4 regions of the Pseudoalteromonas undina genome follow, and region 2 is predicted to be linked to each of the others. Evidence: predicted binding sites of a transcription regulator. Region 2 holds the regulator's gene; each other region holds the start of a gene.

Region 1 (8,154 bases), on a different contig from region 2:
ATTAATTTCTGACGTTTTTGAAGCCGCCGCTGTAGCTGCAGCAGTTCCGTCAAACGTTAATCCACCAGCTGGAGTACCTGCATCCATAACAGATTCGATACCATCAACACCCGTTGCTTTTAGCGTAATCGTTCCAGCATCAGAGTCATAAACTGCATCATAACCATCAGCAACCATATCTTCAGCTAAACGAGCCATTTCGCCACCATATGTGCCTAAATCATAGTTATCATCACCAATATTAATTGTTGCATTATCAAGGTTTGTTATTCCACCAATAACTACCTCTAAGCGAGCCTCGGCTGTAACGCCTGACGCGGCTGAATTAATCTTATTAGCAACCCCATCGGCGCCATCATTGGCCCCGAAAGCCACATCAGTACCATTAATATTTAGTGAACCAGCAGCGACAACTTCGTTAGCGGCCATACTGCCTGCGGCAACTACACCAAATACAGTGCCTGGCCCATCAATTTCATTAGAACCAATGGCATCGGCAGCTACATTACGTAAGCTTACATTAATGGTTTCATTCGCGTTTGCGCCCACTTGGAATTGTTTTGTACCAAAGGTACCATCAAGTAAGCTGGTGCCACCAAATTTAGTAGTATCTGCAATTCGAGTGAGCTCTTGTTGCAGGGCTGCCACTTCTTTTTGCAGGGATGCACGGTCAACTGCACTGTTCGACCCATTCGCTGATTGCAGTGATAAGTCACGCATACGTTGCAGAATGTTTGCTGACTCTTGCATCGCACCTTCAGCAGTTTGCGCCATTGAAATACCATCGTTGGCATTACGCTGAGCAACCGTTAGGCCATTTACCTGAGACGTTAGTCGGTTGGCAATTTGTAAACCTGCAGCATCGTCTTTTGCGCTATTAATACGCAAACCAGATGATAGTCTCTGCATTGAGGTTTCAAGTGCCATGCTAGATTTAGATAGATTGCGTTGCCCATTAAGTGATGCAACATTTGTATTTACGCTTAAAGCCATTTTACCATCTCCTAGTTTCAATCAGAATGTGGTTCAAAATATTTAAGCAAAAACCACACTTTCTATGACTAGCTAAATGCATTAGTTGTGCCAATTAACAAAAAAAAGTTAAAATACTGTTTTATAACAACTAAATTGGGTTTATTGCGGCTTTAAATTGAGGGCTAGCGTTTTTTTGACAGAAGAGAAAAAGGGGTGACAGTTTTTTGCCGCCTTGTTAAGGCAAGTTATTACCTATTTTTCTTTAAGTAATAACCTGCCTTGGATGGTATTTATAAATAATCGAATAATGAAAGTTTAGCCAAGCGACCAAAAGTCGCCATCGATCTGTCTAAACCTGCCTCCTGTTTAGCGAGTTCACTAATGGCTGCAGCAGGATCAATTTCAATTAAGCTCGCTCTGTTGTCTTGATTATTAATATCTAGAGCACTGTTTGAATCGGTCACACGCTCCACCACGTTCATACGCCCACCTAGGCCAGCCTGAGTAAACACAATTTGCTCACTGGCATTTTTAAGCTGAATTAACCCATCCGATAACGCTTGGTTAATTTGCGCTCCATCAAGTTGTTCGTCATTTAGACTAGTGATCAGATCTTCAAGCGTATTAAGCACATTTTCTTTACCTGGCTTTTCAAGGGTGAAATCAAGTTGGCCGGGTGCTACACCTTCAAGTTGAATTTCCATGCCTGCAAACTCAATCGGCTCATCGGTTACTTCACCAGTAACAGGTGGTACAAGAGAATTACCATCACGTAATATTTCATACTGATCAGGCGCTGAAGGCGTTGCACCAGGGATAACATTAACGTTATAGGTATTGATCGTTGGAGAAATAAGCGGATCTGGGTCTGAGTTATAATTATCTTTATGAAAGCGATCAAACTCGCCTTGGTTTTCAACATAAACAGTCCCTGCGGTAATGCCGCCTGATGGCGCTCCATCATTCGACACCACATCAAGACGTGCATCAACTCGTTCAAATACATTAAAACCATTATCACTTGATTTGATCTCAACCCCTTTTGCGATCGTCACTTCATGCTGGCCTTGATCGCCTTGGTATTCGTATTTGCCATTAGTGCTATTAAATGTATAGGCTTGAATATCGTCTTGATAACCAGAGAATAGGTATTTCCCCCCTTCTGATTGACTATTCATTAAGTTAAGCAGCGATTTTTGCAATTCTTTTAGTTCACTGGCAACTGAAGCCAAATCACTTTGACCTAACGAACCATTGCCCGCTCGTATGGTTAGCATTTGCGCCTCTAAAATAGTGTCGTTCATACCTTTAAGTATGCTTTCTTCGGTTGATAAGCGACCATTTAGCTGCTTTATATTTTTAGTTAACTGCTCATTGGTTTCTATTTTATTGGTGTACAACATCCCTTGCGATATAGCAGCTGGGTTTTCAGAGGTACTCAAATACTTTTGACCTGTGTTTGCTCGCTCTAAAGCGCCTGCAACGCCCTGTTGATTATCTAAAATTTTATTAATTTGACTTTGATACATTAAATTATTTGATAAACGCATAATTACCTCGCCGCACTCAATAAGGTGTCAAAAATAGCTCTCGCTGCAGTTAATACTTGTGCAGAAGCAGCATAAGATTGCTGGAAGCGCAGCAAATTAGCCGCCTCTTCATCTAAGTTTACGCCCGACAACGATTCGTACCAGGCTTCTGATTGTTGTGCTAAAGCATCAAATGCAGCACCATTGGTTTTTGCTTGACTGGTTACCACACCAACATCGGTGACTAATCCAGCATAGGCCTGATTCAATGTTTTATGATTATCAGCTGATGCGCTCGCTACTACATTTTGACGTACTAAATCAGTATTTTGTAAGTCAGCAAGTTTTTGGCCGTTGCGGTTATCATCAAAACCGCCTTCATTAAATTCTAAATTAAAGGTATCGCCCATTGCTGGTACGCCTTCAATATTAAAGTCAAAACCATAACCATCGTATGGTGCCCCGGCTTGAGCGAGTATATTGTTAGCAGGCGGTGTAACTGTAAACGTAGTTGTGCCATTACCATCAGTAAGTTGATATTCGTTAGCATTAGCTGTTTTAACAATGCTAATAGGGCCATTTGCTAAACCCAAAGGATTACTAAAGCTGCCAGTGGTTACATCGGTAACATTACCCGGTGAAATAGTCCCTGTACCTGTATTATCAAGGCCGTCTGATGTTCTAATTGGGGAGGCCAATGCAATGTCCTCACCTCGACCTGTTGTCAGCGATATATTGCCAGCCGCGCCACTATTAAGTTTTACCTGAAATTGGTCACCGGCATTACCGGCTCCGGTTACGTTTAGCTTTAAACCAAACGACTCCCCGCTGGTGATAGCTGCTGAATCGATAATGCCACTGGGTGGGATAGTTGCTAAAGAGGCTGTGCCTAAAGGTTCACCTTTATTATCAATTGGCTGAATACTTACTTCGTTAGGATTACCTGTATATGTAATCACAAAGTCACTGGCTGGCAGTTCACTGCCTTTACCTGCCTCAACGGTTGCTGACATATTAGCTGTTCCGGTGTTTGCTTGATAAACAAAAGCACTGACCGTTGGGATATCAAAAATATCCCCTCCGAGCTCACCGTTTGCATCCATACCTAGACGGTTTTGCTGATTAAACGAATCAGCAAGCGCAATACCCATCTGGCCTATTTGATTTTGTGCAGGCACCAAAATATCGTCTCTAAATGCCAATAAACCGCCAATTTTACCTTTGAGTTTAGTAGGGTCTATATCTAATGGCACAGCCTTACCGCCATTTACATCTAAACGTAGCTCTTTAAAGTTAGCATCAGGATCGCCACTGATCGAAAATAAGTTAAATGACCCATTTTGCATAACAACCGCTTCACCTGTACCCATAAACACTTGTTTTTCACCATTAGGGCCATCAAGTGTTTCTATATCAATCAGCTCAGATAAATCACGTATTGCTTTATCACGCTCATTGTAAGCTGAGCTCGCATCGGCTTCGTTTTTAGTACCATGAACACCCGCAATTTCTTGATTTAACGAACTAATACTTTCGATTAACGTATTCGCCTCTTCTGAAAAAATCTCTAATTGCTCATTAACCACCGCTTTTTGCTCTGAAACGATACCTGCAAGCCGATCCATTTGATCAATCAGGTTTTGCGCATCACTCATCACCAACGAACGAGCAACTGTTGATGAAGGTTGATTAAGAGCTTCTTGCACGTTATTAAACATTGAGTTGATACTAGTTGATAAGCTGTTTGATTTTTCTGAAAAAATTTGATCAACCCGACTCGCTTCACTAACAAATTGATCAAAAAAACTTTTATTTGAAGTATCTCGGTTTAATTGCTTTTGCGCAAACTCATTCAATAAACGATACGTTTGACCACGGCCTACCTGATTATCAATCATGGTGGTAAATTCGGTGCGCTCACGTACATACCCTTCGGTATTAACGTTTGCAATGTTTTTACTTGTCGTTTGCAATAACTCAGAGTTTGCTCTTATTCCTGAATTAGCAATATTTAATAAATTAAACGACATGTTACTCTACTCCCTGGCGGATCACGCTTGTGGCGATATTCTTCAATTCGTTACTGTTCAGCACTCTTTTTATTTTGTCTGCATAGTTAGGATCGGTTGCATAACCAGCTTGCTGTAAAGAGTCTAAAAATTTATGCGGCTTTGCCGTATTGTTTAATGCATCTTGATAGCGCGGGTTCTGTGTTAAAAAATCCACAAAATCATTCACGCTATCTTTTATCGAATCATACGCTCTAAAGCTTGCTTGCTTTTTAACTGCAGCACCTTGCTCAAACTCTAAAGTGACTTTACTGGCCTTTTCACCCTGCCAACTTTTATCTGACTTAATATTGAATAAATTGTTTGAGCTATTACCATCACCTTTACTAATAATATGTTTACCCCAGCCAGTTTCTAATGCTGCTTGTGCGACCATAACCGCCGGATTTAAACCAATTTTTTTAGCCGCTGTTTTTGCGTGTTCCCACACGGTGCTTACAAATTCCTCAGCATTTTCAAATGTGCCAGACGCTATGTTTTGTTCGCTTTTTTCAGTTGAATCAACGAGCGGTACTTTTTCAGTGACCTTTTGGTTTTCTTGATGAGGTAAGGTGCTACCCGCACGTTGGTCACTAAAGAAATCTGACGTTGTGCGAAGAACAGAGCCTGGCATAAAGTTTTTTCCATCTGGCGATAATTGCTGCACAATTAAATCTGCAAGACCCAAAGAGCCATTTGATGAAAGCTCTGAAGCCATCTGTTGGTCGTGCATTTCTTCAAAAAACTTAACGCCACTAGCATTAAACGGGCTTTCTTTATCTTCAAAAGCCTCATTGGCTTTACGCATACTTTTAAGCAGCATTTGGGTGAATATAGCTTCAAATTGTGCCGCCGCTTTTTTTAACGCCGCTTTAGATGCATCGGTTGATGCATCACCGCTGTTTAAAGCATCTCGACGCAAAGAGTCTAAGTTGCCTAAATCAAAAAAGTTTTGCTTATCTAGATGATTTGTTTCCATCGGCTTTTTGACACAATAATTAATAATATCTAAAGCAATGCAATAATTGAGCCAGCGAGACTTTCAAGGGTAGGAGTAAGCAGGAATAAAAAGTAAAAAACACCGCAATAAAATTTTAAACGGTGTTTTTTAAAAGATTAAATTACAACAAGTTGACCATTAATTGCACCGGCTTCTTTTAGTGCTTCAAGAATAGCCATTAAATCACCCGGGGCAGCGCCAACTTCATTAATTGCACGTACTAAGTCATCAAGACTTACACCAGGGTCAAATACAAAAGCGCGTGAATCATCTTGATTAACATCAATAATACTTTGCTGAGTAACCACGGTTTCACCCTCTGCTAAAGGATTTGGCTGCGCTACATTTTGTTGTTCCGCAATCGTTACTGTTAAACCACCGTGGGTAATTGCCGCAGGTTGTAATTTTACATTTTTGCCAATAACAATGGTGCCAGTACGCGAATTAACAATTATTTTTGCCGAAGTATCTGCCGGTTTAAACTCTAAGTTTTCAAGAGTTGATAAGTACGATACGCGCTGCGAGGCATCACGTGGGGCAATAACGCGAATAGAGGCTGCATCGAGTGCTTGAGCGCTATTTGGACCAATTAAATCATTAATGGTTTTCTCTAAACGTTTCGCAGTAGTAAAATCAGGGCGGTTTAAATTAAAAGTAATATAGTCGTTTTGCATAAATGGGCTTTTAACAGCACGCTCAACGGTTGCACCATTTGGCACACGCCCTACCGTTGGCGTATTAATCACAACGCGACTACCATCAAGCCCCTCAGCACCTAGGCCACCTACAATTAAACTGCCTTGAGCGATGGCGTAAACATTACCATCAACCCCTTTTAAGAATGTTTGTAATAATGTGCCACCGCGCAAGCTGCCTGCACTGCCAATCGATGATACGGTTATATCAATAGTCTGCCCTGGCTTTCTAAATGGCGGGAGTTCAGCATGAACAGCAACCGCTGCAACATTTTTAATTTTTGGCTTTAAACTAGCTGGTAACGTAATACCAAAACTATTGAGCATGCCTTTAAAGCTTTGCTCGGTAAAACGGCTTTGCTCACCAGTTCCCGGTAAACCCACTACCAATCCATACCCGACTAATTGGTTTGACCGCACCCCTTCGACCATAGATACATCTTTAATTCGCTCAGCACTGGCAGTAAATTGCCAGCCTAGTAGCACCATAAAACAAAAAACTTTAAAACCATTCATGTCGAATGTCCTCTAAAAGGGAAACAATGAGCTACTAAAGAAACGCGTTAACCAACCCGGGCTTTGTGCCTCTTGAGTTTGACCCTTACCTGAATACTGAATACGTGCATTCGCAATTCGATTAGACTCAACAGTATTATCGGCATTGACATCTTGCGGACGCACTAACCCTTCTAGGCGAATAAATTCTTCACCGGTATTTAACGTTAGCCATTTTTCACCGCGAATTACTAAATTACCATTTGGTAGTACTCGCATCACGTTAACCGAAATATCGCCAACTAAGCTATTTGATTGATTTGATTTTGAGTCACCTTTAAATGAGGAGTCACTGCCAATACCAAATTGAATGCTATCGCCGCCAATATTTACCGGTAAACCACCTAAACCAATTACAGGGTCGAGGCTGGCATCGGTTTCTTTATCCGTTTCTGTTTTAGCTGCTTTAGTCGCTTGGGTCGACTCTTGTAATTTAACAGTAATGATATCGCCTGTTCGCAGTGCTTTTTTATCGGCATATAGATCATTCGATAATTGAGTACTGAACAAAGAGCCGGTTGCGACTACTGGCTCCATATTAGGCTCTGGATACATAGGTGCATAATAGGGATCGTCTTGTACTACCTCATTATTTTGTGTAGCTACACAACCACTTAATAGTAAAGTTCCTACTGTAAATAACATAATATTACGCATACAATCCCCCAAAACTATAACTGTTGATTGATATAACTCATCATTTCATCAACGGCTGAGATAACTTTTGAGTTCATCTCATAAACGCGCTGCGTTTCAATCAAATTAACTAACTCTTCGGTCACATTTACATTTGATGTTTCAAGTGAACCTTGAATAATCGTACCTAAACCTTCAACACCCGGGTTACCTTGAACAGGCGCACCGCTTACCGCGGTTTCGGTATATAAGTTTTGCCCTATAGGCTCAAGGCCCGACGGATTAATAAAATCACTAATCGTGATTTGACCAATAACCACGTTTTCGGCCTGACCTTTTACGCGAACTGACACTTCACCATCTTGAGATACGGTGATCGACTGTGCATCGTCAGGTACATTCATTTCAGGCTGAACAACATAACCAGCGCCCGAGGTTACAACACGCCCGTCGCCGTCGGTAGTAAACTGGCCGTTACGCGAATAAGCAATATTGCCATCTGGTTGCAATACTTCAAAAAAGCCAGGACCAGAAATCATCCAATCTAATGAATTTTCAGTAGTGAGCATATTACCTTGCGAAAAGTTTTTTTGGTTAGCCACTACCTTAGTACCCGCACCAAGCATTAAGCCTGACGGCATTTCGGTGTCTTGCGATGAGCGACCGCCTGGTTGATTAATATTTTGGTAGAGTAAGTCTTCGAAAATAGCGCGGCT
Region 2 (8,154 bases):
TGCGCTACTTCGCTTTCATCCATTGAAATAGGAATAGATTCACACTCTTCATCCATTAAATCCTGAACAATTTTTTCAGGGGGATTAGTTAATAAAGTGCTCAGCGATAAGGCGCCTAAAAAACAGTTATGTTTATCTACAACGTATAAGTCATCGGTGCCCTCTGGCAGTTCACCGCGTAAGCGAATATAACGTAGTACAACATCTAGAGTTACATCAGGGCGAATAGTTACGGTATCGATATTCATCAAGGCGCCAGCAGAGCGCTCTTGGTAAGATAGAGCTTGTGTTGCACGCTCCCTATCTTGAATATCCATAGCACTAACAACGTCTTTATATACGGTGTCTGGTAGGCTACGTAGTACTTCCCCTAAATCATCATGGCCCATGTCTTCTGTTGCAGCAGCAATGTGCTCAGGTGCCATTTGCGCAATAATACCCAAGCGTACGTCTTCAGAGAGCTCTTCAAGTACATCACCCTGTACATCAGGATCAACCAGTTGCCAGAGCATGCGACGAATTTTATGGGGAGATGATTCTAAAAGAAGTGCGGTATCACAAGGTGCCGTTTTTGCCAGCATGCGCCTAACTTGAACAAATTGACCACTATTTAGTGACTTAGTCACCTGTTTTAGTTGTTGTAGTGGAATATCTTGTTCTAAAGCTTCAGGCATTGGCGTCCTTAATTAAATTTTATTACACGATGATGGGGTATCGCTTTATCTTACTTTATATCAGTAAACTACCTCAACCACTATTAACCTTAGCTTATAAGCAGGATTACTCTTGCTCATTAAATCGTTGGTCAATGAGCTCACCTATTGCATTAAGTGCAGGTTCTGCGTCAGGGCCCTCACATACTACCTTAACTTCTTTGCCTTGACTGCTTTCGAGTAACATAAGTGCTAATACACTGTCGCCAGCGGCTTGTTTATCATCTTGAAATAACGTGATTGAGGCATCAAATTGCACAGAAAGCTGTGCCAGCACCGTAGCCGCTCTGGCATGCAGGCCTAACTTGTTTTTTATTAAAAATGTGTTTTCTAACCGCATTAATATTCTCTCAAGCTTTATTCTTGTTCTCGATGGCGAATTTTTACATTAGGATGACTCATTGCAAAGCTTTCACCTATAGTTTGCGCTAAATAAACTGAGCGGTGTTGCCCTCCGGTACAGCCAATAGCTATGGTCAAATAGCTGCGGTTATTTCTTTCTAAATGAGGCAGCCATGTTTGCACGAATGTTTGAATTTGCCATGTAAATTTTTGTACTATGCTGTGGCTGGCTAGGTAGTCTTTTACTGGTTGATCTAACCCTGTGAGTGGCTTAAGTTCAGGCTCCCAATGCGGGTTTGGTAAAAAGCGAGCGTCAAATACATAATCTGCTTCTTTGGGTATACCGTGCTTAAAACCAAATGACTCAAAGGTAATGATCAGTTGTTTGTCTTTTTTACCGAGTATTTTTTCACGAATAGATTCAGCCAGCTGATGCACACTTAAATCCGTAGTATCAATCATATAATCGGCACGGTTAATGAGTACATCAAGGAGTTGTTTTTCTTTTTTTATTGCTAAATCAAGTGGCAGTGAGTCAATCGAAAGAGGATGAAGACGCCGTGTTTCTGAAAAGCGTTTAATTAAGGTTTGATCGTCACTGTCTAAATAAAACACCGTTGGCTTAGTAAAACCAGGTAAATATTCAATGATTTCATTAAACTGTTGCTGCTCTTTAGGTAAATTACGCACATCAACACTTACGGCTATTTTGTTGTAGCTGTCGGAAACACTACGAACAAGAGATGGCAATAAATTTAAAGGAATATTATCTACACAATAATAACCTAAATCCTCAACAACACGCAGCGCAACAGATTTACCAGAACCTGAGCGACCACTTATAATTATTAATTCCATTTATCACCCTTAATTGTTACTACGGTTGACTTACAATTACTTGATACAGCTCATTGTCGGATTTTGCCGCTCGTAATTGCTTACAAAATTCTTTATCGTTGAGCTTTTCTGCTATAGTGGCTAAGGTTTTTAAATGCTGCTTATTGTCACCATCAGGTACAATTAAGGCAACAAAAATATCGACCGGTCTGTTATCTATCGCATCAAAATTAATAGCCGTTTCGCTCACTAATATAAGTGCAAGAGGCTCTTGTACACCACTCATACGACCATGTGGAATTGCAATTCCTCGACCTATACCTGTACTCCCTAGTTTTTCTCTGGCGGTTAACGCGTTAAGAATATCTTGTTGTGTTAAATAGGGCAGTTTATTGTGAGCCAATTCACTGATAAATTCTAAAATTCTTTTTTTACTATTAAAAAGGACCGCAGCTTTACTGCAGTCCTGACAGATAAGTGAGCTTAATTTCATAGTGTTAGTGTCGAGCAAGTTTCTCTTTGTGTTTAATTACTTGACGATCTAGCTTGTCAATCAGCGAGTCTATAGCGGCATACATATCTTGGTGTTCAGTAGAAGCAAAAATCTCAGCGCCACTAACATGAACGGTTGCTTCGGCTTTTTGGTTTAGTTTTTCTACATCGAGAATAACGTGCACATTCGTTATGTGATCAGTGTGCCTCTGTAACTTCGAAAATTTACTATTTACGTAGTCTCTAAGCGAGTCGGTAATATCTACATGGCGACCAGTTAAATTCAGTTGCATAAACATTTTCCTCTTTGTTGTACGCCTTAAATCAAACTTTTACGTTGATTAGACGGGGGAATAGCTAGAGATTCGCGATACTTTGCAATAGTTCTCCTTGCTACTTTAATTCCTTGCTCAGCCAATATATCTGCAATTTTACTATCACTCAATGGTTTAGCTGAGTTTTCTGCAGCGATTAATTTTTTAATTAATGCGCGTATTGCTGTAGATGAACATTCGCCACCATTTTCAGTGCTTACATGGCTTGAAAAGAAATATTTAAGCTCAAAAATACCGCGTGGTGTGTGCATGTATTTTTGCGTAGTAACACGTGAAATAGTCGATTCGTGCATTTCTACCATTTCGGCCACGTCATTAAGTACCATAGGCTTCATCGCCTCAGGACCATGTTCAAAAAAGGCCTGTTGTTGCTGCACAATACAGTTAGTTACTTTAAGCAGTGTGTCGTTTCTACTTTCTAAGCTTTTTATAAACCATTTAGCTTCTTGTAAGTGTGAGCGAATAAACTGGCTATCGCCGCTTGATTTAACCGTACGCGACATAGCTGCATATTGGCTGTTTACCCTAATTTTAGGCATACTATCTGGGTTTAGTTCAACCACCCAACGGCCTTTTACTTTTTTAACCGACACATCAGGAATAACGTACTCAGACTCTTCTCTAACAATAGTGTCAGCGGGTTTTGGACTCAGCGTGTGAATTAACGTCATGACCTCTTTAAGCTCATCTTCTTTAAGCTTAGTTTTTTTCATTAATGTGCGATAATCACGCGCAGCCAGTAAGTCAATGTGATCAGTTAAGATCATTTTTGTTTCGCTTAAAAAAGGCGTGTCTTGATCAAACTGATTCAATTGAATACACAAACACTCTTGTAAACTACGCGCGGCTATTCCTACCGGATCAAATAACTGAATACGCTTTAATACGGCTTCTATTTCATCAAGTTCAACTTCATCTTCTATGTCGTTTTCTTGATTAAAACTTTCTAATATTTCTTCACAGCTAAGGGTTAAAATACCAGAATCGTCCACGGCTTCTACGATTGCAATCGCGATGGCTTCATCAGTAGGGCTAAACGGTGTCAGTTGCAATTGCCACATTAAATATTCATGTAGCGTTTCAGTTGAAGAGCCTTGATAAATTGATTCATCTTCAGGCATTGGTCCTGATGAAGAGGCCGGTGCTGCGCTCATGTATTCATCCCATGTAACATCCATTGCCATATCATCGCTAATGGTGTCTTTGGTCATGGCTTCGCCGCTATCTTGCTCATATTCGCTAGGTTTTTCATCAGCTGAAGCACTTAGCGTTGATTCATCGGTATCGGCTTTTTGTTCGTTTTTACCCGCAGCATCTTCACTGTAATCTTGTTCTTCAACTTCAAGCAAGGGATTACTATCGAGTGCTTCTTGAATTTCTTGCTGGAGATCCAATGTACTGAGCTGCAATAAGCGAATTGCTTGTTGCAACTGTGGAGTCATTGTAAGTTGCTGGCCCATGCGCAGCTGTAATGATTGCCTCATTTATCTCTAACAATCCTTTTAAATTAGTATGATTAATCTTAGCAGATGCTTAGTGGAATAACACACATATTAGAGCTTGAACTGCTCGCCCAAATAAACATCGCGTACTGTTTTATCGTTTAATACATATTCTGGAGTGCCTGATGCAATTAACTCCCCATGAGAAACTATGTAGGCTTTTTCACAAACATCAAGTGTTTCGCGGACGTTGTGATCTGTGATCAATACGCCAATTCCTCGGTTTTTAAGGTGCTCTATAATCTTTTTAATATCTAATACAGAGATAGGATCAACCCCTGCAAAGGGTTCGTCTAGTAGTATAAATTTAGGATTTGCTGCTAATGCTCGCGCAATTTCAACACGGCGACGCTCACCACCTGACAGAGCCATACCTTGGCTGTCACGAATATGCTGAATACTAAATTCATCAAGTAAATTATTTAAGGTATCTTCACGTTGTTGCTTATTGAGCCCTTTACGTGTTTCTAATATAGCCATTAAGTTTTGATAAACCGTCAGCTTTCTAAAAATAGATGATTCTTGTGGTAAATATCCTATCCCTAGGCGAGCTCGACTGTGCATTGGTAATAAAGTGATATCTTGATCATCGATTGATATTTTACCTTTATCGCTAGGTACAAGGCCTACAATCATGTAAAAGGTCGTAGTTTTACCTGCGCCATTGGGGCCAAGTAAGCCGACAATGCTGCCAGCTTCAACTTCTAGGCCAACGTTTTTCACCACTTCACGGCCTTTATAGCTTTTTGCTAGTAGCTCTGCTTTTAATGTGCTCATGGTTGGCCTTTATCGTCTTCTTTTTTGTTTTCAACAGGCACTAAAATAGTGTGTACACGGTCTGTTGAGTTTTCGTCTTTTTCTGCGCTAATTAACTGCTGCTCTATATCGTAGGTGATACTTTTAGCAGTTATTTTTTGACCTGCTTGAGCAATACTGGCATCGCCGATTAAGGTTAAAAAACGTTGCGAAACATCGTAACGCACTTCATTCGCACTGGCACTCATGATGGTGCCATCTGCTTGTGTTTCTTCAAAATATGCAGGGCTGCCTGTGGCAATTAATAATTGCTTGTTATCGCCTAAGTCATCGCGTTTATGCACTTCTAAACGGTCAGCTGTGATACGGCGATTACCATGAATAATTTCAACATTTTTCTCAAAAATGCCCACGTTTTCTTTTAATTGACCTTCCTGCCTGTCAGCACTAATTGAGATTTGATTAGCCGCAGGGGCTTCAGTGGTTTCCTCTGCATGGCTATGAAATGCAATCAGTAATGAAGGAACAATTAGAATTTTAAATAGGTTATTGGTCATAATATAGGGTTCGCGTATGGTTAATAAGTTTAATCACTTCGGTTTTTAAATCGGCCTCAAGGCCTTTGCCTGTGATTTTTAAATTAGGTCCTGTAATAACGACAGGCTGCTCTGACTGCATAGTGAGTAGTTTTATATCTACATTGATGCTATCGGCTGTGATCGTATCGATCATGGCGTTATCGGCTAAATTTAGCGCTTTTACATTGCCCTCTAATACGAGTTGACGATCGTCGTAGAGGGTGGCCTCATCAGCGTTAATACGCCATGTTTGCTGCTCGTTGTATAACGTAAATATAGGTTTTTCAAAAAAGGTAAAACCAAGTTGTTGGTATAACTCCATTTTTACCGCAGTTACTTTGTGGCTTATTTTACCTTGCTCATTATAAGCGGTTTGTTTTAGCTCAATCGCAGTGTAATCAGGCTTAGCAATAGTTTGAGTTTGTTCATCCGCAATAATATCTACCTGAGAAAAATAAGGATACCAAAGCCAAACCATACAGCTTATGAATAAGATGCTCAGTATAATGCGAGCTACATTCATGAACTGGTTCCTTGGCTAGTAAGTGGCTTATTGTTTTCAAGCATCAGTAAATCTGTTAACTCTCTTACTGCGCCAAAGCCGCCTGGCAACTGAGTGACATAATGCGATAAACGTTTAATCAGTGGGTGGGCGTCGTTTACGGCTACTGCAAACCCGACTTTTTCCATCACTGGCATGTCAGGGCCATCGTCACCAATGTAAGCTATTTGCTCATCGCTGAGCGCTAATTTTTGTTTTAATTCTTGATAGGCAATGAGTTTGTCTTCTTGGCCTTGGTATATATGTTGTACGGTTAAATTGCTCATACGTTGTTGAACTATTTTTGAGTGACGACCTGTGATCACGGCAACTTCAAAACCACTATTAATAAGGGCTTTAATGCCAAACCCGTCTTTGGTATTAAAGGCTTTGAGCTCTTCACCTTGGTTGCCAAGATAAATGCGCCCATCAGAAAACACACCATCAATATCGCAAATTAATAATTTTATTTTTTTTGCGCGCGCTTTTGCATCATCACTTAACGGCTGATAAAGATCTTCAAACTGCATTTATAGCACCCCCGCTTTTAGTAAGTCTTGCATATTTAGTGCGCCAATGGGCTGATTATGCTCATTAATCACAATTAAACCATTAATACGTTTTTGTTCCATAATGTTCAGTGCTTCAGCCGCGAGTATGTCTTGTGTGGCTGTTGTACATGACTTTGTCATCACAACATTAATTTCTGTGCTGTGTATATCAATACGTTGCTCTAAAATACGGCGTAAATCACCATCGGTAAACAACCCCGATAATTGCTGATTACTATTTATAATAGCGGTCATGCCAAGCCCTTTGGCTGACATTTCAATTAAGGCGTCTTTAATGGTTTGCGTTTCATTAATAATAGGCGTGTGAATACCGCTGTGCATTACATCTTTTAAGGTTAAGAGTAAGCGTTTGCCTAAACTGCCACCTGGATGCGACAGTGCAAAATCATCAGCGGTAAAACCACGGGCTTCTAATAATGCTACCGCCATAGCATCGCCCATAGCGAGTGTTGCTGTGGTACTTGCTGTTGGCGCTAAGCCTAATGAGCAGGCTTCTTGTTCAACTTTAATACACACATGCACATTTGCCAATGTTGCCATGGTTGACGTTTCGTTGCCTGTCATAGCAATCATTTTTGCGCCAATGCGTTTTAATACCGGAATAATATTAAGCACTTCACTGGTTTCGCCAGAGTTAGATATAAGCATAACCACATCATTTGATGTAATCATACCTAAATCGCCATGACTCGCTTCACCAGGATGTACAAAAAATGCGGGGCTACCAGTACTCGCTAAAGTGGCTGCTATTTTATTACCGATATGGCCCGACTTACCCATGCCAATAACAATAATACGGCCTGAGCAGTCGTACATTAATTGGCACGCTTGATCAAAGCTTTCATTAACGTATTGTGCGATATCGCTGAGTGCTTGACGTTCTATATCAAGGACGCGCAAGCCTTGTTGAATAAAATTTAGCGTTGCCATGGATCACCCTACTTGACTAAAAATATAACCTTGGTAAATCATAAATGCGACGATGAGTACGCCACCTTCTAGTCTATTGATACGTCTTTGACCTCTAAAGTTCAATGACATAGCAATAAGTGCCAAGGTTGCACCGATCATAATTAAAACATCACGGTTAGCTACTGATGCGTCAATAACTGATGGGTTAATTAATCCTGCCAGCGGTAACACCGCGAGAATATTAAAAATATTTGAGCCAACAATGTTACCCAGTGCTAGATCATCTTCATTTTTAAGAACACCCGCAATGGAAGCTGCAAGTTCAGGTAAGCTGGTGCCTATGGCTATTATGGTTAAACCAATTACTAAGTCGCTTAAGCCAAAATATTTTGCAATATCAACGGCTGAGCCAACTAAAAAGTGTGAGCTAACAGGAAGTAAAATCATTCCGATGACTAACCAAAAAACGGCTTTTTTGGTTGGGACATTATCAGGTACTTCATCACAGGCTTCGCTAACAAAGGGATCGTCTTGGTTTTTTGCTCGCAGTGATACAAAAATAAGTCCACCAATA
Region 3 (8,154 bases), on a different contig from region 2:
CTAAACTTAAACACACCATCTTGCGCGGTAATTTCCTCGCCATTTTCAGTAAAGCTAAAAGTAAGTGCATCACCATCATTATCACTTGCTTTAAAATCAGCAGTAACTGGAACCCACTGTTTTAAATCAACGACTACGACATCACTTGCCTTTGGTGCAACATCAGTAACAACAGGGACTTTATTATTATTGTCATTATCGCTGCCACCACATCCTGATAACGAAATTACTATCGCTGCAGACAACGCTGACAGCTTAAAAATATTATTTTTCATAAACGCTCTTCATTGGTTATTTTTATGACATCTGAATGTACACAACCAAGCAGCAACCAGCAACACCGCGTTTACAAATATTCACAATAAACCATGAAATAATATCAGTCTGATTCAAGCCCATTAATAATATCAAAGTAATAATCTATGCATTCCCTTGAACTAAAGCCTGAGCTAAGATACAAAGATAATTAAAGAACCCTTAAAGGAGTAGAGTAAAGTGAAATTGAAGCAAGTATTTATCGGGGCGTTACTATCTACATGCGCATTTAGCGTATCTGCAAATTCTGCATTCAAAGAGCCGAGTGATGCGATTGAGTATCGCCAAGCTGCATTTTCTATGATTTCAGTTCAAATAGGCGATATGGGTGCCATGCTCAAGGGTAAAATTCCTTTTGATGCAGAGCAATTTAAGCAGCGTGCAAATAACGCAGCGGCATTGTCTAAAATGCCTTGGGAAGCTTTTTACGCAGGTACTGATAAGGGTGATACATCAGCACTTCCTGCGGTATGGTCTGAAAACGATACTTTTATGAAAAAAGCGACAGCATTTCAACAATATGCTGATGAACTTGCTGTAGCAGCTCAAACCGGTGACAAAGCTGTTATTGGTAAAGCGTTTGGTGCATGGGCTAAAGGCTGTAAAGATTGTCATAAGCAATTCAAAGACTAATATATAACTGTGTATTAAGAACAAAAATGGCGCTGTATTAGCGCCACTTTTTTTAACTAAGCAAATAACTTAAATGCTCACTTCCCCAGGTACTCATTAATAAAACTAGTAGTAGCAAAAATATAACCCATGCAACCCATGGTGACTTTGTCTCTGGCTCTGAGCTTTTTGTTGCTAGTGCTTTATTACCGGTGATCATTGCTTTGACTAATGGTTTGCCTTTAATTTTGTAAGCAATAATAGCCACAACATGCAAAATAATCGCATAAAATAAAATATCAAAATTGATATGGTGCAACCAATTGGCAAAATCAATGGTATCACTTGATACATACTGCGCTAACGGGCCATCAGTTAAAATACCATCACTGCTCATTAAACCGCTTACTAGCTGCGCTATGATCAGAATAAAAAATAATAACACCATATAGCTACCAGGTGCAGAATGGCCCGCCTCATTTGTTTTTTTGCCAGCAAAAGAAGCAAGCACCGATTTAGGAGAGTGCAGTAATACCGATATTTTTGCTGTTTTACTGCCAAATAGGCCCCATATAATTCGTGTTGAAATAAGCGCTAAAGTAAAAAAGCCAACCACAAAATGAAGTTCGATCATGCCCTCTTCTGCACTAAAATAAAGCGCAGCAATACTCAATACTAATAACCAATGAAAGCTTCTTACAAAGCCATCCCACACTTTTACCTTAAACATTGCACCTTCCCTAAAAAAAAGTATCATCTAAAACGCTAACTATTTTAGCTTCTCAATATTAAGGTATCCCGATGAGTCTTTCTACCAGTGCGCAGAGTAAAACACATGCAATCAATTAAAAAACCAGTATTAAAAGGCTTTTTAGATATGCTGCCACTGTGTTTAGCGGTTATTCCTTGGGGCATTTTATGTGGCTCGTTAGCAATACAAAATGGCTTTACCCCATTTGAAACTCAAGCCATGTCGCTACTGGTATTTGCAGGCTCGGCGCAGCTGGTTGCAATTGAGCTCATTGCTGGTAATACCCCTCTACTAACCATTCTTTTTACCACGTTTATTATTAGCTCTCGCCATTTTTTATATGGCTTGGCAGTTCGTCACAAAGTGATTGAGCAACCCATGCGATGGCGCCTGCCTGTCAGCTTTGTGTTAACTGATGAACTATTTGCTTTTTCGCACCACCCGCGCGCCTATCGTACTAAAACCCGTTTAATTTATGCATTGAGCGCAGGTTTTAGCTTTTATATTGCGTGGAATATTTGGACCCTCATTGGCATTGTAGCCGGTACTATGCTTCCAGATCTCACTAATTTAGGACTCGATTTTGCTATTGCAGCAACTTTTATTGCCTTAGTAATTCCAGGGATTAAAAACTTAGCTACTCTAGTTACAGTCATTGTTGCAGGGATCAGTGCCACTTTATTAAAAAGCACAGGCTTTGAATTATGGTTAGTATGCTCTGCGCTTCTAGCAATGAGCGCAGGTTACGCTGTTACCAGATTAGTGCAAAATAAGGGGGCCAAAAAATGATGACCACTATTTTACTAATGGCATGTATTACTTTTTTTACTCGCTATTTATTCTTACACCGCGCCTTGCCATTTAAAGTAGGGCCTAAAATGCAACAGTTTTTGAGCTTTAGTGCACCTGCGGTACTAACGGCGATTTGGGTGCCAATTGTATTTATAAATGACGAAGGTATTAATCTAAACTGGCAGAACCCTTATCTCAGTGCTGCCATAGTCGCTATTGTTGTTGCTTACAAAACGCATAATATTTACTTAACGACCTTGGCCGGTATGGGGCTATTTTTAATTTTAAATTAGCAGTAAGCGCTGTAAAAGTGACTTAGACTTTGTAGATCATCACGCAAGGGTTAGACTATGCAAAATAAACAAATAATAAGCGTATTTATATGCACCCATTCCATCAACTAAAGACTACCAGCCTACAAGGCCAGCCAATCGACTTTAAAGAGTTTGAAGGTAAAGTTGTATTAATCGTAAATACCGCAAGTGAATGTGGATTAACTTATCAATATCAGTCATTGCAAGCATTACATGAAAAGTATGCAAGCCAAGGTTTGATCATTATAGGCTTTCCATGTAACCAATTTGGTCAACAAGAGCCCGGCGACGCTGAGCAAATAGCGCAAGGTTGTTTAATAAATTACGGGGTTAGTTTTTTAATCGCAGAAAAAGTGAATGTAAATGGCCAGCATACAGATTCTGTTTTCCGCTATTTAAAGTCTGTACTACCGGGGTTTTTAACCCGAAAAATTAAGTGGAACTTCACTAAGTTTTTAGTAGCGGCAGATGGTACACCTATTAAGCGCTTTGCACCTATTACTAAACCTGAAAAACTAGAAAAAGTAATTGAAAAAGCTCTGCTTGCAGCTAAGGCTTAACCCCAAAAAACTATAAAGAGGCACAAAGCCTCTTTATTACAAACTGTAACGCTTATTTGTACTAGCGAGAGCTTAATCAATATAATCGTTTAAGTCATCTTCACCTAGATTTTTACGCAAGCGTTTTTGCTCAAGGTAATCCTCTAACTTTCTTTTCACCTTTTGCTTTTTCTTGTCGTGTTGATTACGCCCGACCATTTCGTATTCGTCTTCAACAAAATCATCATCTAGCGCATCGTAACTAAATGTCTTACCCACAACCCACTCCATAAAGTGTTTGAGACCAATTACGGATTTCTATATCGCGATAATTGGTGAAATTAAAATGTTCAACATAAATTAGCTGTACAAATTTACGTCAAAATAAAGCCACATAGCTATCCTAAATAGTCTCTGTGTCAGTATTGTGAATAAATAGCGTTAAATTTGAATTGTGGAAAGTGAGAGTTTTTTATCGTATCGATAAATTTTATTTATTAGCATTTAATTGTTGGTTATTTTGACCATATTTTAGTATTTTCAATGAGTACACTTTCGACTTTAAAGCATTCAAAAAATCTCAAGCCATTGTTTTAAAACATTAAAAATAATTGGCATCAAACTTGTTATAAGTTAATTATCATCAGCAAAAAGCAGAGAATAAACATGAAAAAATTATTATTAGTTAGCGCGATAATGTGCGCTCCAGTAGCAATGGCTCACAATACTAGCGACTCTTCAATTTCATTTAGTAACGATGAATGTAACGTTGAATTTAAGAACGATGTGCGCATCAAACCTAATGAATTAGAAATTTTTAAAGCCAATAATCAGCACATGCTATTTACCGCTGAAGGTGAGCTGTCTATCAATGGCGAGCAAGTAGCATTAAATAGTGCACAGCGCCAAGCAATGACCGACTACACAGACAATTTACGCGTGCAATTACCTGAAGTGGCCAATATTGCCCTTGAAGGGGTTAAAATTGCAGGTGTAGCATTAGAAGAGGTTGCAAATGCGTTTAATATTAACGGCCTCGATAATATTTCAGCCTTAATGGACGATATTCATCAAGAGGTTGAAAGCACCTTTTATCTGCAAGGTACTTTTGTAATGGGTCAACAAAGCTTTACTCAATTTGGTGAAAACTTTGAACAGCAGTTTGAAAAGCAAATAGAAACAGCAGTTGAATCAGCAGTAATGGAATCAATGGGCAGCATTTTAGTGGCATTGGGCTCTGAGTTAATGAGTTCAGGCGGTGACATGCAAGCATTTGAAGAGCGCATGGAAAATATGGGCGCACAAATAGAAGAAAAAGTAGAGCTGCATGCCAAAACACTTGAAAAGCGTGCAAATTCATTATGTGATGATTTTGTTGAAATAGCACAACAAGAAACGCAACTAACCGCTCAAGTTCCTGCATTAAAAGGCTATGAGCTATTTACTATTAAACAGCACTAATAGAATAATACCCCGCATTAATCTCCCTTTGCGGCATTTGCTTTTAAGCTATGCCGCATTTTGCCTTTTATACCCTATTTAAAACCATTTAACTCAAATAATAGACTGTTGAGCGGATCTACTCTTGCTGTGCAGCATTGTTTTGTGGCTTCATAGTAAAATACAAACCAAAGTATAATCTTCGCTTCGCTCTAGAATAGTTAAAATGCCACCCAAGCTGATGATTGTAAGCCCAAATTGCAAACATAATTAAACCCATCTTTTTAGATTTATATTCATGAGATGGTACGTTCCCCAGTTAGAAGCGTTTTAAAACGCAACTAACTCCAAAGTGCCTAGTAACCTAGGCACTTTTTTTATAATTTAAAAACCTCGCAACACTATTTTTATCGTTTATTTACTGCTCTTATCTGATAAATAATTAACCACCTATAAATAACATGTTAAATCTTTGAATAAAGCAAAGTTAAGCCCAACCAATACAAAATAATTTAATCTGAATAAATATTCAAAAAACTCTTTTTATAAACAGTTTAAACTCAAAAAAACCGAAAAGACCCCATATAAAAGCGACATAGCAATGAACCCAGATGAATAATTATACAAAAAATAATAAACCAGTAGTTGAACGACAAATTAATAAAACGGTTTCGGATTAAAAAAACTAATACTTCACCAGTAATTTTTATCGCTTTATTTTTAACCACCCTGCGTGCAAAATGCACATGTTTTCAACAGACACAACCATGGAGCGAATAAAATGAACCCAATTAATACACTTAACCAAACAGCCACAACTCACGTTGCCGTTAAGCCAACTAATCGCAAAGCAAAAATGCTAGCTAAACTTAACCGTTACGGAAAAAAATTAGCACTTGGCGGTGCAATTCAATACAAATAATCACCCAACCATGATTTTGTATTGTTGCAGCAAACACCCAACCTCTAATGAAGACTCTTCTTTAGCTCCTCCTGTTTGCTGCCAGCCACCTCATAGCTAAAAATCACCTTAAATCTTCATTATTTATAAAAAAAACCGCATTTACGCTCACTTTTTAAGCAAACGATCTTTTTGCTATTTACACAGACTACTCTCCTAAGTATTATCCTGCATCACGACGTGGAGAGATGGCAGAGTGGTCGAATGCACCGGTCTTGAAAACCGGCAGGGGTTTATAGCCCCTCTAGGGTTCAAATCCCTATCTCTCCACCACTTATTTTTATTAATTGGTTTTATCCCGATTAATAATACGCAGAATAATGCGTCGGAGAGGTGTCCGAGTGGCCGAAGGAGCTCCCCTGCTAAGGGAGTATAGAGTTTGTAGCTCTATCGAGGGTTCGAATCCCTCCCTCTCCACCATTACTGAATATAAGCCACTTAATTGTGGTTTTTTTGTGCCTGAATTTTAACTCCGTTAAAAACTGGGAGGGTGAGAACCCTCGACAGGGTTCGATAAAGTGTCTGGAACAGTTTCGGCCGCTGCAAGCGTCGCGTAGCGATTGATTACATGGATGTAAGCAAGTCTATCCCTCCCTCTCCACCATTACTGAATATAAGCCACTTAATTGTGGTTTTTTTGTGCCCAAAAATAAGCTTTGCCGCTAATTGGGAGGGTGAGAACCCTCGACAGGGTTCGATAAAGTGTCTGGAACAGTTTCGGCCGCTGCAAGCGTCGCGTAGCGATTGATTACATGGATGTAAGCAAGTCTATCCCTCCCTCTCCACCATTACTGAATATAAGCCACTTAATTGTGGTTTTTTTGTGCCCAAAAATAAGCTTTGCCGCTAATTGGGAGGGTGAGAACCCTCGACAGGGTTCGATAAAATGTCTGGAACAGTTTCGGCCGCTGCAAGCGTCGCGTAGCGATTGGTTACATGGATGTAAGTAAGTCTATCCCTCCCTCTCCACCATTACTGAATATAAGCCACTTAATTGTGGTTTTTTTGTGCCTAAATTTTAACAACCTATGGAGTTGTTCGTTTTGGAAGGCATACTTGACTTAGGCTATTAAATTAAACAAATTGTATGGTGTTACAACTTAGTGCATTATAAATGGTATTTTAAACCAGCTTAGGTTTAACCATGGCAAAGCTAATATTACTACTGTGTTTTTTAGGTGCCTGCACTGTCAGCATGGCAAATGAAGTGACGGTTTTTAAATGCACCATTAAAGGGGTGCCGACTTTCAGTCAAACTCCTTGCGCTAAAGACGCTAAAGTGATCACGCTTAAAAACGTCAACATTATGCAAACCAATGCATTGCAATCTGAAAACGCCCTAGTTATCGATACCTCAGTTGATGACTACCTTGAGGTGCAACAAATAGAGCGCGATATTGTGAAGCTTGAGCTTAAAATAAAGCAATACCAGCAGGAATACGCGCAAAAGAAACAGCAAGTCGGTTACATGACCCAAGATAAAGCAAATCGTTTAGGCGCTGATTCGATTGCAGATGCAATTGCTACAGAAACTGCGGTACTTAAACAAAGATTTGAACCGCAAATAAAACAAGCACAACAACAAATAACGGCACTCACTCAAAAAAAACAACAGCTTAATCAGCAGCCTTAATTACCTTTTTCACCGTAGCAATAAACGCTTGTATCTCTGACGCTGTATTGTATATGTGCGGTGAAATACGAATACCGAGTTTGCGCACATCCACACTTATGTTTGCTGCCTCCAATGCCGCTAATACGGTTTGTTGATGCTCTGCAAAATCTAAAATAGCGGTACCACTGCACTGATCTTTATCGTTTGGCGATACTAAAAAAGCCGTCAGCTGCTGCTGAAGTAACGTTAACAACGCTAAATTATGCGCTCTCACTTTATCCACACCAAACTGGGCAATATATTCAATGCTATCAGCGGCAATAACATAAGGGAGTATAGAAGGCGTACCGCCCCAAAACCTAAGTGTTTTAGCGTTATATTGAAAATGCGTAATATCAAACTCGAATGGATTTTGATGTGAAAACCAACCAACATCTTTTGGTTCACATTGCGTTATTTGCTTTGGATTTACCCATAAATAGGCCGCACCTGGCCCCCCGCATAACCACTTCACACTTGAGCCAATCATAAAATCGGCATTTAACGCCGTTAGATCGACAGGGATAACCCCTGCCGATTGCGCCACATCAATTATTGAGAGTGTATTCGTGACTTTACTAAGCGCCACAATATCGTTTAAAGGAGCTTGTACACCCGTATTAGAATAAACATGACTAACAAACACACCATCAATCTCTGGGGTTAAATATCGCTGCCATACCTGCCTATCACTTAGATCTTCATGCTCGGGGATGAAACGTATTGTTGCACATGCAGGGAGTGCTTTTTGCATTACAAACCCCATACTTGGAAAG
Region 4 (8,154 bases), on a different contig from region 2:
CGATTTAAATGGTAATAAACTCGAACAAGCCATAGATTCACCAACATTATATGCTTATGAAAACAAGCAAGGCGCTTTAGTTTTTGCCAACCAAGCAACTAATCAATTATGGATCAAAGATCCTGATAGCCAAACTGAGCAACCACTGGTTAGCGAAATTAATTTATCTAATCATAATTCGTGGTACTTTTTTGAAGGCGACACCTTAGCGACATCGCGTATTTACTATTTTAATGTAAAACAAGGTGATTACCGTTTGAGTTATTACGACTTCTCAACCAAAAGCCATCATGACGTTATACGCCTTCCCGAACGCGCATTTAGTCGTACCTCTGGCTTAACCTATATTTCAAATACCAACTGGCTGGTATACTCTTCGTATAAGTCACCACAAATTGACATAAAACGTATCAACCATCAATATTTGCCCTAAAAGCAACAGCCTGAACTATGCTAAGCCAAATTTTTAAAAATTAAGCTCTATAGGGTTAGCGTGTACAAACCCGTTTGGTATAATTAAACAAACCAATCTAAAGAGGATACGCTAAATGCCACACGTTATTATTGAACACTCAGAAGATCTGCCTTTATTACCTCAGGTTCTAGTGGAAAAAATCCACACAACAACATTTGAAAGTGGCTTATTTGATTTAGAAACAATAAAAACTCGTGCTATTGCGTATCAACATTACCAATTAGGTGTGGGTAAAGAAGGGTTTATTCATATTGCTGTACATATTATGGCTGGGCGCTCTATTGAGCAAAAGCAAAAGCTAAGTGAGCAGTTACTAGCGTGCCTACAAACATATTGCAGAGCCTCTGATAGCTTAAGCGTTAATATTTACGAAATGAATCACGAGATTTATCGTAAAAATTAACGGCTATTAAAACATCATAGTTATAGGCAAGTGCTCTATAACTATGATGGTATCCCCGCTCTGCTAATTTTTATAAAACCGCGCTTAAAGCGTAAACTTACCTAGTAAATCCCTTAAAATATTCGACTCTTTATTTAAACCATTACAAAGCTGCTCTGACTTTTTCATATTTTCTTTGGTTTGCTCTGCCGAGTCGGAGATCATTACAATATTTTGGCTAATTTCTGAGGTTGCTAAAGTTTGCTCTCGCGTTGCTGTAGCCACTGAGTTATTTAACTCGCTTAACAGTACAATTTCCTGTGAAATACCATTTAATGTATGGCCTGTTTCTTTTAATCGTTCGGCATTTTCTAAAGTGTTTTTGCTGCCCAATTCAATCGCAGTTACCGTGCTTGAAGCTTTAGCATTTAACGAAGCAATCATCTCATTAATTTGCTCTGTAGACTCCGCAGTACGCTGTGCAAGCGTTCTCACTTCATCAGCAACTACTGCAAAGCCACGCCCTTGCTCTCCAGCTCTCGCCGCTTCAATTGCCGCATTTAACGCCAATAAGTTAGTTTGCTCAGAAATCCCTTTAATGACATCCAATACATGAGAAATTGATTTAATCTCTGTCGAGAGCTCTAACACCGAAGCCACAGAATTGGCCATCGATGCTTCTAACTGTTCCATTTGTTTAATTGTGCTTTGCACAAAACCAACGCCTTTATGCGTCGTTTCTTCGGTTTTAGTCGCAATATCTGCCGCATTGCTGGCACTGCCAGAAATATCCTGAACCGTAACTTCCATCTCATTAACCGCTGCCGCCACCGTTTGTGTACTCGATGACTGTACCTCAGCTAAATTAGCTGCTCCTTGTACTTGCTCAAGTACATCTTGGGAAATACCTTTAACATGAATTGCCGACTCAGAGACCTGTTTAAACATATAATGTAACTGCTCTAAAAACAGATTAAACTTAATCGCCAAATCTGAAATTTCATTATTATCGTCAGTAGGAAGTCGCGCTGTTAAATCGCCATCTTTTTCTGTTAACGCATTCACTGCTGAAGTAATGTTTTCGATTGGCCTAAATATTTGCCCTACCAACACGCGTGCTGACGCTAAACCGACAAGAGCAATAATTACACCAAAAATGATATTAGTATTAATAGCACTATTAATTGGGCCATATAATTGCTCTTGGGGAATTTCAGCAACTAGATGCCAACCTAATGAGTTTACAGGCGTACTTGATACAACATAGTCATCACCATCAATTACTTTACTTTGAATTGCCCCATTTTTAATCGGCGTCAAGTCAACAGATTGCCCTATTTTAGTTTTATTACCATGCAGCATAATCTCGCCACTACCAGAGACCAAATAAACAATGCCGCCCTCACCTATCCTATATTCACTTATGAGATCCACCATAGAATCGAGCGAACGGCCAATTCCGGCAATTCCTTGTCGTTGCCCATCAAGCTCAATGGCATAATTAATAAATACCATCACCTCAGAGCTGCCTTTATCTATGTCGAGCGCTACTTCAAATGGTCTATCCGATGCTAAAAAAGCATCAAACCAAGTATCACTACTATCTATTTGCCTGGAAATACCCTCATCGGTGTAATAGTTACGGGAGTTTTTAGAAATAATATATGCGTTACTGGCTTGGTTTTTATTTTTTATATGTTTGAGGTAATCAATAAATTTACCTCGACTTTGCGCATCTTCATTATTATTCATCCATTGCTGCACAAATAAGTTTTGCGCTATTTCTTTGCCTACAACAATAGGTGTAGAAAGTTCCAGCTCTATTTGGCTTTTAACTTCACTAAGCGCAGTCGGTAAATCTACTTTTGCTAGTTTTTCTTCTGTATTTGAGCGAATACTATTGGAAAAGATTAGAGTAGATATTGCTAAAGGAGCAACAACAGCCAGAATAAGGCTGAGGTATACTTTTCGTTTTAATAACATAGAGCACCTAAGGGGTAACTAAGCAGTATTTTATATACCGCAGACAATTAACAGTAGCGACATTAAAGGGCATAAAGTAAAGATTTTTATAATAAAACCCCATAACACTTTAATAGTAGATTCAACTGTGTTTATTGCAATGTATTCAATAGAATTAATAAAAAAATCAGTGTACTGGTGAAAATACGATAGAAATAACAAAAGCGAATTTTATAAACTAGGAAAATGAGTTTTTATTTACTTGGAAAGCTTTGAAAAGTGGTGGCCCCTCCCAGACTCGAACTGGGGACCTAACGATTATGAGTCGTGTGCTCTAACCAACTGAGCTAAGGGGCCATCTTTGTATAACTGTAAGCAGTTAATTTTTGAAGCGTTTAGCCACAGAGCGACTAAAGCGGGTTGCAGTATAAAAAGTTTTTAGGGGCTTGTCACTAGCAAAAAGCTTTATTTTAACAATCAAAGGGCCAACTGCTCAAATAGTAAGCTTTTAGATTTATTGATGATGACTTCGAAGAAACGAACTCATTAAATAATAGTAGTCTGAGTAACTAATACACATACCTTACGATGGCAATTAGCAACTCAGTATTAAATGTATTACTGCGATATGGTGTTATTTTTTGGCGATAATATAAATCGCATGAATTAATCCTGGGAAATAGCCGAGCAAGGTTAGCAGAATATTTAACCAAAAGTGCATCCCTAGCCCCACCTGTAAAAATACACCCAGTGGTGGTAATAAAATAGAAAAAATAATCCTGATAATATCCATAATTTAACCCTTCTAACGTTAGCAAAGCAAAAAGCCCAGCAAGGCTGGGCTTTTAGTATAGTGTATTATTCTGCAATAACAGTTAATTCATCAACTACTTTGCGAACATCTTCAGCGTTCTTAGCAATTTCCATCGCTAATTGCTTTTCAGCATCAGACTCAACTGAACCTTTAAGAGTTACTACACCATTATCGGTATCAACATCAATGTCTGTACCACCTACTTCAGAATCAAATAAGTAACGCGTTGTGATGACTGTTGTGATTTTGGCATCGGTTAAATCACTTTCGGTACCGTTACCCATCATTTTAGAATCATGCTTCTTCATGTCGGTGTTTTTTACCACAGTTAGACTGTTTTCAACATCAGTTACACCATCTAGGCTTAGCACGAGTTCTTCAGCAAGTTCTTTATCTACATCGCTGTTTACTTTACCTGTTAGCATTACCTTGCCGTTTTTTACGTCCGTGTTGATATCAAAGTTGTTTAGATTGGTGTTCATCAGCAGTACTGTTTCTGCCTTTCCATCAATCCAAGCATCTTTACTTTCGTTTTCCCAGCTGCTTGCTTGAGCGCCCATTGCGGTTGTTCCTAATACTAGGGCTGCAATCATAGACTTATTAAATGTTTTCATAATCGTTCTCCTTTTGATTAAAGACACTTGAACTAATGCGAACATCGGGCCAACTATTTTTACACTTAAATTTCAATGGTTTAAATTAAAACTACCGATACTGACTTAAACCTACGAAGTAAACATTTACAGACCATTGCGTAAAACTTTCTCGAATAGCGAAACTTACTAAATAATTGTATATTTGGTTAATCTGTCGTTAATATAATAAAGGATGAAAAAACAAAAAAACATAAGCCAATGATTTTAAATGAATTATTATTTGGTATAAGGCTTGCTTTGAACTAGCCAGCAACCTTAAAAGGATAATTTAAATGTCTGTTAAAATTGAAGACCGCCCTATCGAGCAAGTTCGTGAGCAAGTAATTGATCAACTCATTTATAATTACAGCCATGGTGTCATTTCTGTAGAAGCATTTGAGAGGCGCTTAGACGATGCAATGGCAGCGAGTGACAATAGCGCGCTTATGGCCCTTGTTGAAGATTTAACCTTAATTACTGACCAGCAATATAAGGCACAAAAGCACTCGCAGTTTGCACCTAATTATAGTGCGCAGCATGAGACTGATGAAGAGCCACTTACATTAAGAAGCATTCTTGGTTCAAGTGAACGAAGCGGCCAATGGGTGGTGCCTCAAAACATTTATATAGAAAACTACATGGGGTCAATCAATCTTGATTTTACGGATGCTATTTTTACCCACCAACATGTCACTATTCACGTTAATTGTTACTTTGGCAGCGAAGAAATATATGTACCTGAGCACGTTAATGTAGTTTCTAAAATGTTTTGTATTTTAGGCAGTTTTGAAAATAAAACAGTTTCACTCAATAAACGCCAAGCGCCAACGATTCAAATTGAAGGAAAAACTGTTTTAGGCTCTGTGGAAGTTAAAGTTAAGCGCACTATTAAAGAAAAATTTATTAGCTTTGCAAATGATCTAAAAACTCAACTTGGTATGAATGGTAAACATTATTAAATATGCTAAACATTTGATGAAGCCAAAATAGTTGGCTTCATTCATATTATAAGTCGTTATTTCGCTCACTAGGTACATCACTCATATACTCTACAAACTCAACCTCAAACCCTGCGGGATCAATATAATAAATGTTCTTTCTAAATGGATTTACAGCGCCTTGCTTACTTATTGCAAAGCCCGCATGCTTTAAGCGCGCTATTACTTCATTTAAGTTATTGGTTACATAGGCAAAGTGTGCCAAGCCAATTTGATGCCCTGATAAGTCACGATTTTTCCCTTCACCGTGATCGCTTATAGCAATATATTGATCGTTATCACCAAAATGTACCCAGCGCCTTGCTTTACCATACCAGGTTCCTTCTCCCTCACTTCTAATTGACCAATAGGGAAACGCTGCTTGGTAAAACTTAAGCATGGCGTCTATATCACTGACAACTAAATTTACGTGTTCTAATTTCATAATTTTCTTCCTGTTAATTGAATATAGAACATCATAAAACCTCAAGCTCACTTTAGGTAAAGCGCTAATTTACAAATTTATTGCTTGTTTTTATTTCGATAAATATATCGAAAGATCATACCTGTACAAAAAACACTCACAAGTATTTAGGCTTTATGGTTTACTTTATGGCAAAAACCGCTAAAATACGCCGGCTTAAATATATAAACGTTCTTTTACAACCCAAAGGTAATACCATGCATCCAATGTTAAACATTGCGGTTCGCGCTGCGCGTAACGCAGGCAAACTTATTCTTCGTGCAAGTGAAGATTTATCAAAAGTTGAAGTGCAACAAAAAGGCACCAACGATTTAGTTACTAACATTGATAAAGAAGCCGAAGCCGTAATTCGTGACACTATTTTACGTTCTTACCCTGATCACTGCATCGTTGGTGAAGAGTTAGGCGAACACAAAGGTAAGGATGCTGATTACCAATGGATTGTTGACCCACTTGATGGCACAACTAACTTCATCAAGGGTATCCCTCATTTCGCAGTATCTATTGCACTTAAAGTTAAAGGTCGTTTAGACCAAGCCGTAATTTACGATCCAATTCGTGGCGAGCTTTTCACTGCTTCTCGCGGTCAAGGCGCACAGTTAAACAGCAAACGTTTACGTGTATCTAAAACTGTTGAACTTGCTGGTTCAGTTCTTGCTACAGGCTTTCCTTTCAAACAAAAACATCACTTAGATGCATACTCTGAAGCGTTTAAAGCGTTATTTGTTCACACAGCTGATATTCGTCGTGCAGGCTCTGCAGCCCTAGATATGGCGTATGTTGCAGCGGGTCGTGTTGATGGTTTCTTTGAAATTGGTTTAAAACCTTGGGATACAGCAGCAGGTGAGTTATTAGTTAAAGAAGCTGGCGGCATGGTTGTTGATTTTGCTGGCGGTAATAACTACAACGTGAGCGGTAACGTAATCTGTGGTGCACCTAAGCTAACACAGGCAATTGTTCGCGAAATGCGCCCAGTATTATCTGAGTCGTTATTACGTTAATCGTAATTACGTACTAAAAAAAGGAGCCTAGGCTCCTTTTTTGCTTTTGGTTAGCCACTTTTTTTACTATTGGATAAACGTACAATAGCGGGAGCAGGCCTTCTTCGATTACATATAAATAAGTAGCTTTGACGATAACGTTTTGCTTCTTTTTTAGCATCTGTCGCTAATGCCGCTACTTGATGACTATTTTTGCACTGCTGCAGATCAGGCTCAACTAAACCTATCGATAATGTAAGTAAAGGTACAAACTGCTTTTCGCCCTCTCGATTAGTTGCCCAATACCCTTTTCCAGCAATATGCTCTGGCGTAAAAAACACGCGTGACTGTAGTTCAAATTGCGTGATAATGGTATTACAAATCTCCACCGCATCTTTTTTTTCAAACACCACCATAAAGTCATCGCCGCCAATATGCCCGACAAAGTTAGCGCTGTGCGCACACGCTTTTACAGTAACATCGGCCAGAAGTTTTATTACGCTGTCACCACTGGCATAGCCATACAAATCGTTAAATTGTTTAAAGTGATTTAAATCGATATAAGCTAGTGAAAATGGCTGTTTATGTTGTAGACGCTGCTCTATTACCTCACTAATTGCCACATTACCCGGTAACATGGTCAAAGGGTTAGCATGTTGAGCGTGGCGGATTTTTTCTGCTGTAATGTGCTTTAGTATGTCTCTGAGCGGTGCCAAGCCTAAATACTTATTGTTGCAGGTGATAACAATATGGCGACGAATATCAAAGTCTTGCTCTGTTATTTGCTGGGAGACAATATCAAGCATTTGATTTTCATCAACCACCAAAGGTTGTTTATCCATTAACTCAGTGACTTCACATTTATCATAAAGTGCATGCCCATAAGGCGCGGCAAACACTTCTGTTAGCTGATCTTTGTGTAACAGCCCTATTGGCTGCTGACTGCTATTTAATACCGGTAAGCTGATTATGCTTTTGTCTTGCTCAAAAAGTGCATGAGCTTCTTTACAACGCGTATGACTGCTAATAGCAGGCTGAGCAACAGCAAGCACACCTATTGCCATTGATTGTTCAAACTTTGAGGCGGCTTGGGTCGAAGTGAGCGATTGTAACTGTTTACAGTTGTAGTCATAACTTGGCTGTTGACTCGGTCTTTCTAACAAGAACCCCTGAACATGACTTATGCCTATACTTTTAACTAAATCTAGCTCTTCGGAACGTTCGATTCCCTCTGCAATCACCGCTGTATTTGTTGCCCGTGCTAACACCATAATTGATTTTAGAAATTCTTTTTTAACTTCGCTTTGATCGCAATGATCAATAAAGTAACGATCAATTTTTACAATATCTGGGCATAACTGCGACCATTGCTTTAGTCCTGAATAACCTGCACCGAGATCGTCAATAGCAATCGTAAAGCCTAGCTCTCGATAATGAGCGATGGT

Evidence for each region. The regulator sigma-54, encoded in region 2, starts transcription at its own class of promoters, with help from an activator protein. The targets are predictions, from matches to a motif close to GTTGGCACGNNNNTNGNNT.
Region 1: the regulator sigma-54 is predicted to act here: its motif matches at 5,569-5,587, upstream of flgJ (flagellar assembly peptidoglycan hydrolase FlgJ).
Region 3: the regulator sigma-54 is predicted to act here: its motif matches at 3,934-3,952, upstream of PUND_RS00310 (YggN family protein).
Region 4: the regulator sigma-54 is predicted to act here: its motif matches at 4,509-4,527, upstream of PUND_RS03935 (DUF1707 SHOCT-like domain-containing protein).

What each region holds. Positions count from the first base shown of each region.
Region 1 is NZ_AHCF03000003.1:514,420-522,573, reverse strand. Features, by position in the region: gene PUND_RS06030 (flagellin) at 1-993, opposite strand, end outside; gene flgL (flagellar hook-associated protein FlgL) at 1,266-2,525, opposite strand; gene flgK (flagellar hook-associated protein FlgK) at 2,528-4,534, opposite strand; gene flgJ (flagellar assembly peptidoglycan hydrolase FlgJ) at 4,536-5,531, opposite strand; gene PUND_RS06010 (flagellar basal body P-ring protein FlgI) at 5,669-6,763, opposite strand; gene flgH (flagellar basal body L-ring protein FlgH) at 6,776-7,459, opposite strand; gene flgG (flagellar basal-body rod protein FlgG) at 7,474-8,154, opposite strand, start outside.
Region 2 is NZ_AHCF03000002.1:290,962-299,115, forward strand. Features, by position in the region: gene mgtE (magnesium transporter) at 1-674, opposite strand, end outside; gene PUND_RS01965 (HPr family phosphocarrier protein) at 781-1,053, opposite strand; gene rapZ (RNase adapter RapZ) at 1,071-1,913, opposite strand; gene ptsN (PTS IIA-like nitrogen regulatory protein PtsN) at 1,933-2,385, opposite strand; gene hpf (ribosome hibernation promoting factor) at 2,390-2,677, opposite strand; gene PUND_RS01985 (RNA polymerase factor sigma-54) at 2,704-4,203, opposite strand; gene lptB (LPS export ABC transporter ATP-binding protein) at 4,273-4,998, opposite strand; gene lptA (lipopolysaccharide transport periplasmic protein LptA) at 4,995-5,534, opposite strand; gene lptC (LPS export ABC transporter periplasmic protein LptC) at 5,524-6,078, opposite strand; gene kdsC (3-deoxy-manno-octulosonate-8-phosphatase KdsC) at 6,075-6,626, opposite strand; gene PUND_RS02010 (KpsF/GutQ family sugar-phosphate isomerase) at 6,627-7,598, opposite strand; gene PUND_RS02015 (calcium/sodium antiporter) at 7,602-8,154, opposite strand, start outside.
Region 3 is NZ_AHCF03000001.1:59,628-67,781, reverse strand. Features, by position in the region: gene PUND_RS00345 (S8 family serine peptidase) at 1-275, opposite strand, end outside; gene PUND_RS00340 (c-type cytochrome) at 496-948, shown strand; gene PUND_RS00335 (cytochrome b/b6 domain-containing protein) at 1,001-1,657, opposite strand; gene PUND_RS00330 (AzlC family ABC transporter permease) at 1,763-2,467, shown strand; gene PUND_RS00325 (AzlD domain-containing protein) at 2,464-2,763, shown strand; gene PUND_RS00320 (glutathione peroxidase) at 2,853-3,344, shown strand; gene PUND_RS00315 (PA3496 family putative envelope integrity protein) at 3,417-3,602, opposite strand; gene PUND_RS00310 (YggN family protein) at 3,990-4,784, shown strand; gene PUND_RS00305 (hypothetical protein) at 5,545-5,685, shown strand; tRNA gene PUND_RS00300 (tRNA-Ser) at 5,907-5,997, shown strand; tRNA gene PUND_RS00295 (tRNA-Ser) at 6,052-6,144, shown strand; gene PUND_RS00290 (RNA-binding protein) at 6,869-7,357, shown strand; gene PUND_RS00285 (aminotransferase class V-fold PLP-dependent enzyme) at 7,341-8,154, opposite strand, start outside.
Region 4 is NZ_AHCF03000003.1:69,732-77,885, reverse strand. Features, by position in the region: gene PUND_RS03965 (winged helix-turn-helix domain-containing protein) at 1-433, shown strand, start outside; gene PUND_RS03960 (5-carboxymethyl-2-hydroxymuconate Delta-isomerase) at 549-878, shown strand; gene PUND_RS03955 (methyl-accepting chemotaxis protein) at 963-2,840, opposite strand; tRNA gene PUND_RS03950 (tRNA-Ile) at 3,100-3,176, opposite strand; gene PUND_RS03945 (YqaE/Pmp3 family membrane protein) at 3,454-3,612, opposite strand; gene PUND_RS03940 (BON domain-containing protein) at 3,678-4,247, opposite strand; gene PUND_RS03935 (DUF1707 SHOCT-like domain-containing protein) at 4,562-5,227, shown strand; gene PUND_RS03930 (VOC family protein) at 5,274-5,690, opposite strand; gene suhB (inositol-1-monophosphatase) at 5,927-6,730, shown strand; gene PUND_RS03920 (GGDEF domain-containing protein) at 6,781-8,154, opposite strand, start outside.